One region of the Streptomyces sp. 2P-4 genome, then DNA from elsewhere that is predicted to be linked to it. Evidence: riboswitches for the same ligand, from Rfam matches in the RefSeq annotation. Region 1 holds a riboswitch; the other holds the start of a gene.
What was found. Region 1 has a riboswitch for glycine ahead of gcvP (aminomethyl-transferring glycine dehydrogenase). Riboswitches for the same ligand answer to the same signal wherever they lie in the genome.

Region 1 (5,915 bases):
AACCGGTCGATCTCGGTGAGGTCCTCGGACTCGGTCGGCTCGATCATCAGCGTGCCGGCCACCGGGAAGGACATCGTCGGCGCGTGGAAGCCGTAGTCGATCAGGCGCTTGGCGATGTCGTCGACGCTGACGCCGGTCGCCTTCGACAGCGGGCGCAGGTCGATGATGCACTCGTGCGCGACGAGGTTGCCCGGGCCGGTGTAGAGGACCGGGAAGTGCGGCTCCAGGCGCTTGGCGATGTAGTTCGCGCCGAGCACCGCGACCTGCGTGGCCCGCTTCAGGCCCTCGCCGCCCATGAGGCGCACGTACGACCAGGAGATCGGCAGGATGCCGGCCGAGCCCCACGGGGCGGCCGAGATCGGGCCGACGCCCGTCTCGGGGCCGGCGGTCGGCTGCAGCGGGTGGTTCGGCAGGTACGGGGCGAGGTGGGCGCGGACGCCGACCGGGCCGACGCCGGGGCCGCCGCCGCCGTGCGGGATGCAGAACGTCTTGTGGAGGTTCAGGTGCGAGACGTCGCCGCCGAAGTGGCCCGGCTTGGCGAGGCCGACCAGGGCGTTGAGGTTGGCGCCGTCGACGTAGACCTGGCCGCCGGCCTCGTGGACCTGGGCGCAGATGTCGGCGACGTGCTCCTCGAAGACGCCGTGCGTCGACGGGTAGGTGATCATCAGCACGGCGAGCTCGTCGCGGTACTGCTCGATCTTGGCGCGCAGGTCGTCGGTGTCGACCTCGCCGTCGTCGGCGGTCTTGACGACGACGACCTTCATGCCGGCCATCACGGCGCTGGCGGCGTTGGTGCCGTGCGCGGAGGACGGGATCAGGCAGACGGTGCGCTGCTCGTCGCCGTTGGCCCGGTGGTAGGCGCGGACGGCGAGCAGGCCGGCGAGCTCGCCCTGCGAGCCGGCGTTCGGCTGGATGGAGACCTTGTCGTAGCCGGTGACCTCGGAGAGGCGCTCCTCCAGCTCGCGGATGAGCGTGAGGTAGCCCTCGGCCTGCTCGACCGGGGCGAAGGGGTGCAGCTGGCCGAACTCGGGCCAGGTCACCGGCTCCATCTCGGTCGTCGCGTTGAGCTTCATGGTGCAGGAGCCCAGCGGGATCATGCCGCGGTCCAGCGCGTAGTCCTTGTCGGCGAGCTTGCGCAGGTAGCGCAGCATCGCGGTCTCGGAGCGGTGCTGGTGGAAGACCGGGTGGGTCAGGTACGCGTCCGAGCGGAGCAGCTCCTCGGGCAGCGCGTCGGCGGTGGCCGCGTCGAGGGCCTCGATGTCCGCGGTGACGCCGAAGGCGGCCCAGACGGCCTCGACGTGGGCGCGCAGGGTGGTCTCGTCGCAGGAGACGGAGACGTGGTCGGCGTCGGCCTGGAAGACGTTGACGCCGTGGCGGCGGGCGGCGGCGGCGACCTCGGCGGCCTTGCCGGGGACCCGCGCGGTGAGCGTGTCGAAGAAGGAGCCGTGTACGAGCTCGACCCCGCCGGCCGTGAGGCCGGCGGCGAGCAGCGCCGCGTAGCGGTGGGTGCGGCGGGCGATCGTCCGCAGGCCCTCGGGGCCGTGGTAGACGGCGTACATGCCGGCCATCACGGCGAGCAGCACCTGCGCGGTGCAGATGTTGCTGGTGGCCTTCTCGCGGCGGATGTGCTGCTCGCGGGTCTGCAGCGCCAGGCGGTAGGCCTTGTTGCCGTCCGCGTCGACGGAGACGCCGACGAGCCGGCCGGGCAGCGAGCGGGCGTGCTTGTCCTGGACGGCCATGTAGCCGGCGTGCGGTCCGCCGAAGCCCATCGGGACGCCGAAGCGCTGCGTGGTGCCGACGGCGATGTCGGCGCCGAGCGAGCCGGGCGAGGCCAGCAGGGTCAGGGCGAGCAGGTCGGCGGCGACGGCGACGATCGCGCCGAGCTCGTGGGCGCGGTCGATCAGCGGCTTGATGTCGCGGACGGCACCGGAGGCGCCCGGGTACTGGAGCAGCACGCCGAAGACGCCGCGCTCTGCGATCTCGGCGGGGATGCCCTCGGAGAGGTCGGCGACGACGACGTCGATGCCGATCGGCTCCGCGCGGGTCTCGATGACCGCGATGGTCTGCGGCAGGGCGTCGGCGTCGACGAGGAAGACGCTGCCCTTCGCGCGGCCGACGCGGCGGGCGAGGGTCATGGCCTCGGCGGCCGCGGTGCCCTCGTCGAGGAGCGAGGCGCCGGAGGTCGGCAGGCCGGTGAGCTCGGCGACGACGGTCTGGAAGTTCAGGAGCGCCTCCAGGCGGCCCTGGGAGATCTCGGGCTGGTACGGGGTGTACGCCGTGTACCAGGCGGGGTTCTCCATGACGTTGCGCAGGATCACCGGCGGCGTGAACGTCCCGTAGTAGCCGAGGCCGATCATCGGGGTGAGGACCTCGTTGCGGGCGGCGAGGCTCCGCAGCTCGGCCAGCACCTCGGCCTCGGTCCGCGCCTCCGGGAGGTCCAGCGCGGCCGCGCTCTTGATCACATCCGGCACCGCGGCAGCGGTCAGTTCGTCCAGCGAGCCGAAGCCCACGTGGGCGAGCATCTTGGCCTGCGCCTCGGCGTCCGGGCCGATGTGGCGCTGCTCGAAGGGAATGCCTCGCTCCAGCTGGGAGAGCGGAATGCGGTTGGCGGTCATGTACGGAGGCCTCCTGGGTCGTACGACCTGCGAGGGGCACCACGGCGCGGGCGCCCGGACGGCCTCCCCCTCTGTCATCTCAACCTGAGAGCTTCACCGGGCCCCTGCGGACTGCTCCGCGGGGATCCGGCTTTCACCGTCGGTGAGGAGGGGGAACCGGCACGCGCCCGGGACCCGCTCCTGCTTTCCAGAGTGGCCTCGTCCGTGCGGTACGTATGCCTGAGAGATTCCGGGGAGGATTTGCTCCTTCGGCGCCTCCGTCGAGCTCGGTGGAGGACTCTCCCGCACAGGGTCGTCAGCCGATACCCAGCCTACCAGCGCGCTTCCCGGGCCTCCCTCGAGTGGCCCCCCGCCCGGAAATGCCCTTTTGTTGGTCATAGCGGAGAGTTGCGACCTCGTGGAGGTGACCGTGCAGACCGACATCGACCCGCGCAGCCTGATCGGCCGCAAGGCGTTCGACCGCAACGGTGCGAAGATCGGCACCGTCGACGAGGTCTACCTCGACGACGCGACGGGCGTCCCCGAGTGGGCGGCCGTCCGGACCGGTTTGTTCAGCCGGGACGCTTTCGTCCCCCTGGAACCGAGTGAGCTGGTCGGCGACGCCCTCCGGGTGCCCTTCGAGCGCTCCCTGATCCGGAACGCCCCCGACTTCGGCGTGGGCCGGCACCTCTCCCCCGAGCAGGAACTCCAGCTGTACCACCACTACGGCCTGGACGTGACCCTGCCGTCGGAGATCGCCTCCCGGCGTGATTTCGGCCACCTGGCCTCCGGCGACCGGGACGAGGAGTAGCCCTCACAGCGCGCCCGGCCCCGCTCCGGCCCCCTCGGCGGACTCCGCGGAGGGGGCCTCGCCGTGCCCCACGAGGGGCAGCGGGTCGGCGGGGGCCAGGTCGGGGTCGTCGACGCGGAAGGTGCGGACCCGGCCGGGCGGGGACCCCGGGCGCTCGAAGCGGACGGTCACGCGGCCGACGCCGCTGCCCTGCACCCACCCCGGCCCGTACACGGCGTGCGAGACGTCGCTGCCGGCCGGCCAGTGCCGCTCGCGCGCAGGCTCGGCCGCCCCGTCCGCCCCGCTGCCCCCGGGGGCCCCTGGGGCCTCCTCCGCCCCTGCGGCTCCCTCACCGTCCGGCGGGGACTGTACGGCCCCCTGCGCGCCGGAGCCGGCCTCTCGGGGCTGCGTCCCGGCCGCAGCACCGGCGAGGGACTGCGCGAAGAGGTCCTCCTGGGTGTAGTCCGCCAGCCCGCTGACCCCGACGCCCAGCAGCCGCACCCCGCCGGTGGTGTCCACCCCCTCCAGCAGGCGCGCCGCGGCCTCCCGCACCACGGCCGGGTCGTCGGTGGGCCCCCGCAGCGTCTCGGAGCGCGTCAGCGTCGAGAAGTCGTAGCGGCGCACCTTCAGCACGATCGTCCGCCCCGAGTGCCCGGAGGCGCGCAGCCGCCCGACGCACCGGTCGGCGAGACGCTGCACCTCCGTACGGATCCGGACCCGGTCGTGCAGGTCGATGTCGAAGGTGTCCTCGACGGAGACCGACTTCGCATCGCGCTCGGCCACCACGGGCCTGTCGTCCAGCCCCAGGGCCATCCGGTACAGGCCGACCCCGTGCGCGCGCCCCACCAGCCGCACGAGCTCGTCCTCGCCGGCCTCCGCCAGCTCCCCCACCGTGGTGATCCCGGCCCGCCGCAGGTGCTCCCCCGTGGCCGGGCCGACCCCCGGCAGCGTGCGCACCGGCATCGGCGCGAGCAGCGCGCGCTCGGTCCCCGGCTCGATCAGCAGCAGCCCGTCCGGCTTTGCCTCCTCCGAGGCCACCTTCGCCAGCATCTTGGAGCCGGCCAGCCCCACCGACCCGCTGAGGCCCGTCGCGGCCGCGATGTCCGCGCGCAGCCGCTCCCCCGCCGCCCGCGCGGACGCGGCGTCCCAGGCGGTGCCGCCCGCCTCCAGGTCGACGAAGGCCTCGTCCAGGCTGAGCGGCTCCACCAGCGGCGACAACTCCCGCAGCAGCCCCATGACGGTGTCGCTGACCGCCCGGTACAGGCTGAAGCGGGGCACCAGGTAGGCGCCGTTCGGGCACAGCCGCCTGGCCTGCGCCGTCGGCATGGCCGAGTGGACGCCGAAACGGCGCGCCTCGTACGAGGCGGTGGCGACGACCCCGCGGGGGCCCAGCCCGCCGACGATCACGGCCTTCCCGCGCAGGCTGGGCTTCGACGCCTGCTCCACGGAGGCGTAGAAGGCGTCCATGTCCAGGTGCAGGATGGTCGGCGCGGATCTCACGGCCCCGATGCTGCCCTATGCCTCTGACAAGGCGGCGGCCGGCGTGCGGCCGGTCAGCCCGCCCGGTTGCGGCGCGCGGCCAGCTCGTCCGCGGGGTTGTGGCCGACGACGGTCTCGCCGGTGTCGACCCGCTCTCCGTGCAGCTGGGACAGGGCCTTCTCCACGTCGTGCCAGACGACGCCCACGGCGATGCCGAAGACGCCCCGGCCGCCCTGGAGCAGGCTGACGACCTGTTCGGGCGAGGTGCACTCGTAGACGCTGGCGCCGTCGCTCATGAGCGTCACGCGCTCCAGGTCGGAGAAGCCGCGCTCCCGCAGGTGCTGCACGGCGTTGCGGATGTTCTGCAGGGCCACGCCCGTGTCGAGGAACCGCTTGACGATCTTGAGGACGACGACGTCGCGGAAGCTGTACAGCCGCTGCGTCCCGGACCCGTACGCGGGCCGCACCGTCGGCTCCACCAGCCCGGTGCGGGCCCAGTAGTCGAGCTGCCGGTAGGTGATCCCGGCCGCCGCGCAGGCGGTCGGACCGCGGTAGCCGACGACCTCGGCCGCCGGAGGCGCCGCGGGCGCGGTGCCCGGCGTGGTCTCCGGCTGACGGCGAGCGGAGCCCGCCGCACTGCCGTGGAGCGGGTACGGCCCACCGTCACTCCGTGCGGGGATGCCCCCGGTCGTACCGTCGCCCGTGATCCTCACGCCGACCCTCCGTCCTTGCCTGCCCCCTCGAAGGTAGGCAGTCGCCCGGGGTGCGTCAACGATCGCCACACTCGGCACGCCGAGTGATAATCACCCTGAGAGTGGTTTCCCGTGCCCCGAAGCCGGGAACGAATGGCCGGATGGGCTGCCGACTCCCGGATTCCCGGAACCGGCTGTCAGTGCGGCCCCGTGCCGAAGTCCTCCGGGGAGATCTGGTCGAGGAACTCGCGGAACTTCTCCACCTCGTCCTCCTGCTCGTCCGGAATGGCGATTCCGGCGTCGTCCAGCACGCCGTCGCTGCCGAAGATCGGCGTACCGGTCCGCAGGGCCAGCGCTATC
Region 2 (5,915 bases), 3.7 Mb from region 1:
GTTGCGCAGGTCCACCAGGACCAGGTGCACGTCGGTGCCGCCGGAGAGGACGTCCACGCCGACGGCCTTGACGTCGTCCTGCACCAGGCGCTCGGCGATGATCTTCGCGCCGGCCAGGGTGCGCTCCTGGCGCTCCTTGAACTCGGGCGAGGCCGCCACCTTGAAGGAGACCGCCTTGGCGGCGATCACGTGCTCCAGCGGGCCGCCCTGCTGGCCGGGGAAGACCGCGGAGTTGATCTTCTTGGCCAGTTCCTGCGTCGACAGGATGACACCGCCGCGCGGACCGCCGAGGGTCTTGTGCGTGGTGGTGGTGACGACGTGGGCGTGCGGCACCGGGTTCGGGTGCAGGCCCGCGGCGACCAGGCCGGCGAAGTGCGCCATGTCGACCATCAGGTACGCGCCGACCTCGTCCGCGATGCGGCGGAAGGCGGCGAAGTCCAGCTGGCGCGGGTACGCGGACCAGCCGGCGACGATCAGCTGCGGCTTGGACTCCTTGGCGAGGCGCTCGACCTCGGCCATGTCGACCTGGCCGTCCTCGCCGACGTGGTACGGGACCACGTTGTAGAGCTTGCCGGAGAAGTTGATCTTCATGCCGTGGGTCAGGTGACCGCCGTGGGCCAGGTTCAGGCCCATGATCGTGTCGCCCGGCTTCAGCAGCGCGAACATCGCGGCGGCGTTGGCCTGCGCACCGGAGTGCGGCTGGACGTTCGCGGCCTCGGCGCCGAAGAGCGCCTTGATCCGGTCGATGGCGATCTGCTCGACGACGTCGACGTGCTCGCAGCCGCCGTAGTAGCGGCGGCCCGGGTAGCCCTCGGCGTACTTGTTGGTCAGGACCGAGCCCTGGGCCTCCATGACGGCGACCGGAGCGAAGTTCTCCGACGCGATCATCTCCAGGGTGGACTGCTGGCGTGCGAGCTCGGCGTCGACGGCGGCGGCGACGTCGGGGTCGAGCTCGTGGAGCGGGGTGTTCAGAACGGACATCTTCGGTCCCTGGTTCAGTTGCCGGAAAGGGTGAGCTGCTCGTACTCGGCGGCGGAGAGCAGGTCCTCCGGCTCCTCCGACACGCGCACCTTGAAGAGCCACCCGCCCTCGAAGGGGGCGCTGTTGACGAGCGACGGGTCGTCCACGACGTCCTGGTTGGCCTCGACGACCTCGCCCGTGACGGGGGAGTACAGGTCGCTGACCGACTTGGTCGACTCCAGCTCGCCGCAGGTCTCGCCCGCGGTCACGGTGTCGCCGACGGCGGGGAGCTGGGCGTAGACGACGTCACCGAGCGCGTTGGCCGCGAACGCGGTGATGCCGACCGTCGCGACGCCGTCCTCGGCGGCCGACAGCCACTCGTGCTCCTTGCTGTAACGCAGCTGCTGGGGGTTGCTCATGGCCTGATTCTCCTGGATGCGGGGGAGTGCGGACGAACGGTTGTCTTGCCTGTCGAGACTCGGCCCGGCAGGCGGGAGCGTGCGGGCGTGCCGACGCGTCGGGGTCTACTTCTGCCGCTTGTAGAAGGGCAGGGCGACGACCTCGTACGGCTCATGGGTACCGCGGATGTCCACGCCGACGCCGGAGGCGCCCGGCTCGGCGTGTGCCGCGTCGACGTACGCCATGGCGATCGGCTTGCCGAGAGTCGGGGACGGGGCGCCGGAGGTGACCTCGCCGACCACCTGGCCGCCGGCCACGACGGGGAACCCGGCGCGCGGGACCCGGCGGCCCTCGGCGACCAGGCCGACCAGCTTGCGCGGCGGGTTCGAGGCGGAGCGCTCGGCAGCGGCCTCCAGGGCGGCGCGGCCCACGAAGTCGCCCTCCTTCTCGAACTTCACGACCCGGCCCAGGCCCGCGTCGAACGGGGTCAGGGAGGTGGTCAGCTCGTGCCCGTACAGCGGCATGCCCGCCTCCAGGCGCAGCGTGTCGCGGCAGGACAGGCCGCACGGCACCAGGCCGCGGCCCTCGCCGGCCTTGCTCAGCGCCTGCCACAGCTCCACGGCGTGCGCGGGGGAGACGAAGAGCTCGAAGCCGTCCTCGCCGGTGTAGCCGGTGCGGGCGATCAGCGCGGGGACGCCCGCGACCGTGCCCGGCAGGCCGGCGTAGTACTTCAGGCCGTCCAGGTCGGCGTCCGTCAGCGAGGCCAGGATGGCGGGCGACTCCGGCCCCTGCACCGCGATCAGCGCGTACGCGTCGCGGTCGTCGCGGACCTCGGTGTCGAAGCCGGCCGCGCGCTCGGTGAGGGCGTCCAGGACGACCTGGGCGTTCGAGGCGTTGGCGACGACCATGTACTCGGTCTCGCCGAGGCGGTAGACGATCAGGTCGTCGAGGATCCCGCCGTCCTCCCGGCAGATGTGCGTGTAGCGGGCGCGGCCGACGCCGACGGTGGAGATGTTGCCCACCAGGGCGTAGTCGAGGGCCTTGACGGCCTCCGGCCCGGTCAGGGTGATCTCGCCCATGTGGGAGAGGTCGAACAGGCCGGCCTTCGTGCGCACGGCGTTGTGCTCGTCGCGCTCGCTGCCGTACCGCAGGGGCATGTCCCAGCCGGCGAAGTCGGTCATGGTCGCACCGAGCGAGCGGTGCAGCGCATCGAGCGCGGTCAGGCGGGGGGCATTGCTCATGGGTGTGGCTCCCGGGTCCCAGGGCATGACATGACGAGGACGTTCCTCCCCATCTGTCATCGGAACCTGAGAGGTTCGCCGAGAGTTCCCGGGAGCGGGATCACCGACTTGCACCTTGGGTGGAGCACCCCCCGGCTCCGTCGCGGGGGACGGGCGGGGCGCGGCTCGCTTTTCAGATCTGCCTCATCCACGCGGTACGGGGCCTGAGAGATTCAAGGGAGGTACTTGCTCCTTCGGCGCCCGGGCACGGCCTCGCGGCCTGCCGGGACTCTCCCGCGCGGATTCAAGCGGCCGGTATGCAGTTGGTCCAGATGGCGCACATCATTGCACGAGGTGCCGGAGAACGGGTGCGCGGGCCCGAAAGACCGTTCCATCCGCCAAAGGCCGGAGGGGCGGGGCGGGGCGGGGGCCGGCGCGGGCGGGCGTCCGCCGGGCGGACGCGCCGACGCAAACCCGGGACGCCGTATTACCGTCCCTTTACATTGGGTGGGAATGGGTCCCGGTGACCCGTGCGGGGGAGGCGATCGGTGTGCGGAGGTTCGGAGTGCTGGCCACGGCGGGTACGGCGGAGGGGGTGCCGGCCCGGCCGGCGGCGGGAGCGTGCCGCGGGTCCGTGCGCGACCTGCGCGGCACCGGCGGGAGCGGCCCCGAGCGGCTCGGCTTCGCCGAGGGGGACGTCGTCGTGGTCTCGGGCCTGCCCGGCGGCGGGAAGAGCACGCTGATCAAGCGCGCCGCCGAAGGCCTCGGCATCGACTCGCAGGACGTGCGCGAGCGCTGGGAGCGCCGCATGCCCCGCGCCCTGCCGTACGCCGCCTACCGGCCGCTGGTGCGGATCGCCCACTACTGGGGGATGTGGCAGGCCCTGCGCTCCGGCGCCTCCGTCGTCGTCCACGACTGCGGGACGCAGGCCTGGGTGCGCGGGCTGCTCGCCGCGGCCGCCCGGCGCCGCGGCCGGGCCCTGCACCTGGTGCTCCTCGTGGCCACCCCCGAGGAGGCCCTGGCCGGGCAGCAGGCGCGCGGCCGCGGCGTGTCGGCGTACGCCTTCTCCCGCCACCGGGCCGCCGTCGACCGCCTGCTCCGGGCCGCCGAGACCGGGCCGCTGCCCGCCGGCTGCGCGTCGGTGGTCCTCCTGGACCGGCCCGCGGCCGCCCGGCTGACCCGTATAGCCTTCCGGCCGGCGCCCCCGGCCGTCCGGCCGGCTGCCTGACCGGCCGCGGGGGCCCGGACCGCGCGTGGCCGCGCGGGCGGCTACCCTCGGGCGCGGAACACGGCGCGACGAGCGGAGGCGGACATGGGCGGGGACGGCGGCTGGCCGGAGAACGAGCTGGAGCAGGTGCTCGGCGCCGCCCTCGGCGCGCCGGACGCGGGCCCGCGGATCGTCGAGGTCCTCGGCCGCAGCTCCGTCTGGGTGCCGCTGCCCGCCGGAGGCGGCCCCGACAGCGCCTCCCTCGCGCTGCCCACCATGGACATCGGCGGGGCGGCGTACGTCCCCGTCTACAGCTCCGCGTCGCAGTTCCGCGCCTGCGTGGGCACCGCCATGGACTTCGCGGTGGCCCCCGCTGCCGAGTTCGCCCGCGGCCTCCCTCCCCAGCTCGGCATCGCCGTCAACCCGGAGGGCGCCGTCGGCGTCCCCCTGCCCCCGCCCGCCGTCGCCGCCCTGTGCCGCGCCGGCCGCACCGAGCTCGACGGGCCCGCCTCCGGCGCCCGCGTCCGCCTCTACGAGCCCGACTGGCAGGAGGACCCGGTGGACCTCCTGGCCGCGGCCTCCGAGGAGTTCCGCGCCACCGGCGCCGTGGCCGCCGCGTACCGCTGCCTGGCCAGCGTCGAGGGCGGCGCGCCCGAGCTCTACATCGCGGTCCGGCTCGTCGGAGCGGACCCCGGCCTGCGGGCCGTCCCCCTGGAGGCCCTCGGCCGGGCCCTGGGCCGCGTCCCGGCGCCCTGGCCCGTCCAGTTGGTGCTGCTCGACGCCCCCGAGGCCGCCGGCGACCCCGTCGCCGACCACATCGTTACGCGCGTACGCCCCTTCTACGTCCCCTAGCGCCGCTTAAGCTGGTGACATCTCCTGGCCGCACGAGTGGCCTGGACAGCGGGTCTACGCGGGCGGACGAGGAGGGGGTACCGGTGAGTGCGTCAGGCACGGCCGCGGCCGGGCAGGTCGAGCACGTGATGCGCCAAGTGACTCCCGGGCGCTACGAGAGCTACGAGTCACTTCTGCACGCCCTCGCCGAGGGCCGGCTGTGGATGCTGCTCTGGCAGGGCTCTCCAGGCTCCCCGGACGCCCAGTACGGCGGCATGGAGCTGGAGGGCCTCGGCTACGCCCCGTGCGTCACCTCGCCCCGGGAACTGGCCGCCAGCGGCTGGAACCGGGGCTACGAGGTCGTCACCGGCCGGGACATCGCCCGCGCCCTCTACCCCGACCGGTGGGGGCTCTGGCTCAACCCGCACGCCCAGGGAGGCGGCCTCGGCATCCCCTGGGCCGACCTGCGCCGGATCGCCACCGGACTGGACCGGATGCCGGCCGGCCCGCTGCGGCTGTCCGAGCCGGCCCTGGAGCTCCCGCAGTTCTACGGGCTGCTGACCCAGCACGCGCACCGCACCCCGGCCGTGCGGTCGCTGCGCCGCGCCTGGGTGCAGCCCGCGCTGGGCTCGCCCTACCTCGCGGTCGGCCTCGACCTGTACGACGCGTCCGCGCCCGCGCTGGAGTCCGTACGGGAGATGATGCGCCAGTCCGTGGGGGCGGTGCCCGAGGGGGTGCCGGTCTGCACGGTGGCGCTCGCCGACGAGCACGACCCCGTCGCGATGTGGCTCCGGTCGCAGACGCGCCCGTTCTACGACCGCGAGGGGCAGGCCCCGGCCTACTGAGAACCGGCCACAAGGGCCCCGTCCGATCCGTGGACGCACCTGCCGCGCGACCTCTCCGGGCCGCGGGGAGCACCGGCTTCGCAGCCGCTCCCCGCGGCCTTCGCCTTGTCCGGATTTCGCTGCCCTTGAACACCCAAAAGGCGTGCTCCTGAGGCCCCTTGGGCACCATGTCCGCATGCGTACCGAACGGACGGTGTTGCTCCGCTGAGCCGACACCGGAGTCCGGATAACGGGAATCGGACCCTCACATCACGGTTGCGCATCCATTCATCTGCGGGTCTGGCGGCTGATCGACGCGCCGATGAAGACTCCCCACCCAAGAGCCGCTCCGCCCCCGGGAAGGACCCGGCTCACCTGCACACCGCTCGCCGCTCCGCCCTGCTTTCCGCACGCACCGCACCGAGCACAGCACCACCCGCACGTCCAGCACTTCTGCACCTCCCGCACCGCTGC

Region 2: another riboswitch for glycine. It lies ahead of gcvT (glycine cleavage system aminomethyltransferase GcvT); the one in region 1 lies ahead of gcvP (aminomethyl-transferring glycine dehydrogenase).

The regions. Positions count from the first base shown of each region.
Region 1 is NZ_CP095011.1:5,924,212-5,930,126, reverse strand. It holds gene gcvP (aminomethyl-transferring glycine dehydrogenase) at 1-2,615, opposite strand, end outside; glycine riboswitch at 2,677-2,812, opposite strand; glycine riboswitch at 2,813-2,910, opposite strand; gene MUK52_RS26355 (PRC-barrel domain-containing protein) at 3,025-3,405, shown strand; gene MUK52_RS26350 (DNA polymerase IV) at 3,409-4,884, opposite strand; gene MUK52_RS26345 (MerR family transcriptional regulator) at 4,938-5,576, opposite strand; gene MUK52_RS26340 (bifunctional nuclease family protein) at 5,753-5,915, opposite strand, start outside.
Region 2 is NZ_CP095011.1:2,187,938-2,193,852, reverse strand. It holds gene glyA (serine hydroxymethyltransferase) at 1-981, opposite strand, end outside; gene gcvH (glycine cleavage system protein GcvH) at 996-1,379, opposite strand; gene gcvT (glycine cleavage system aminomethyltransferase GcvT) at 1,485-2,600, opposite strand; glycine riboswitch at 2,783-2,886, opposite strand; gene MUK52_RS09135 (AAA family ATPase) at 3,124-3,807, shown strand; gene MUK52_RS09130 (enhanced serine sensitivity protein SseB) at 3,892-4,638, shown strand; gene MUK52_RS09125 (enhanced serine sensitivity protein SseB C-terminal domain-containing protein) at 4,722-5,462, shown strand.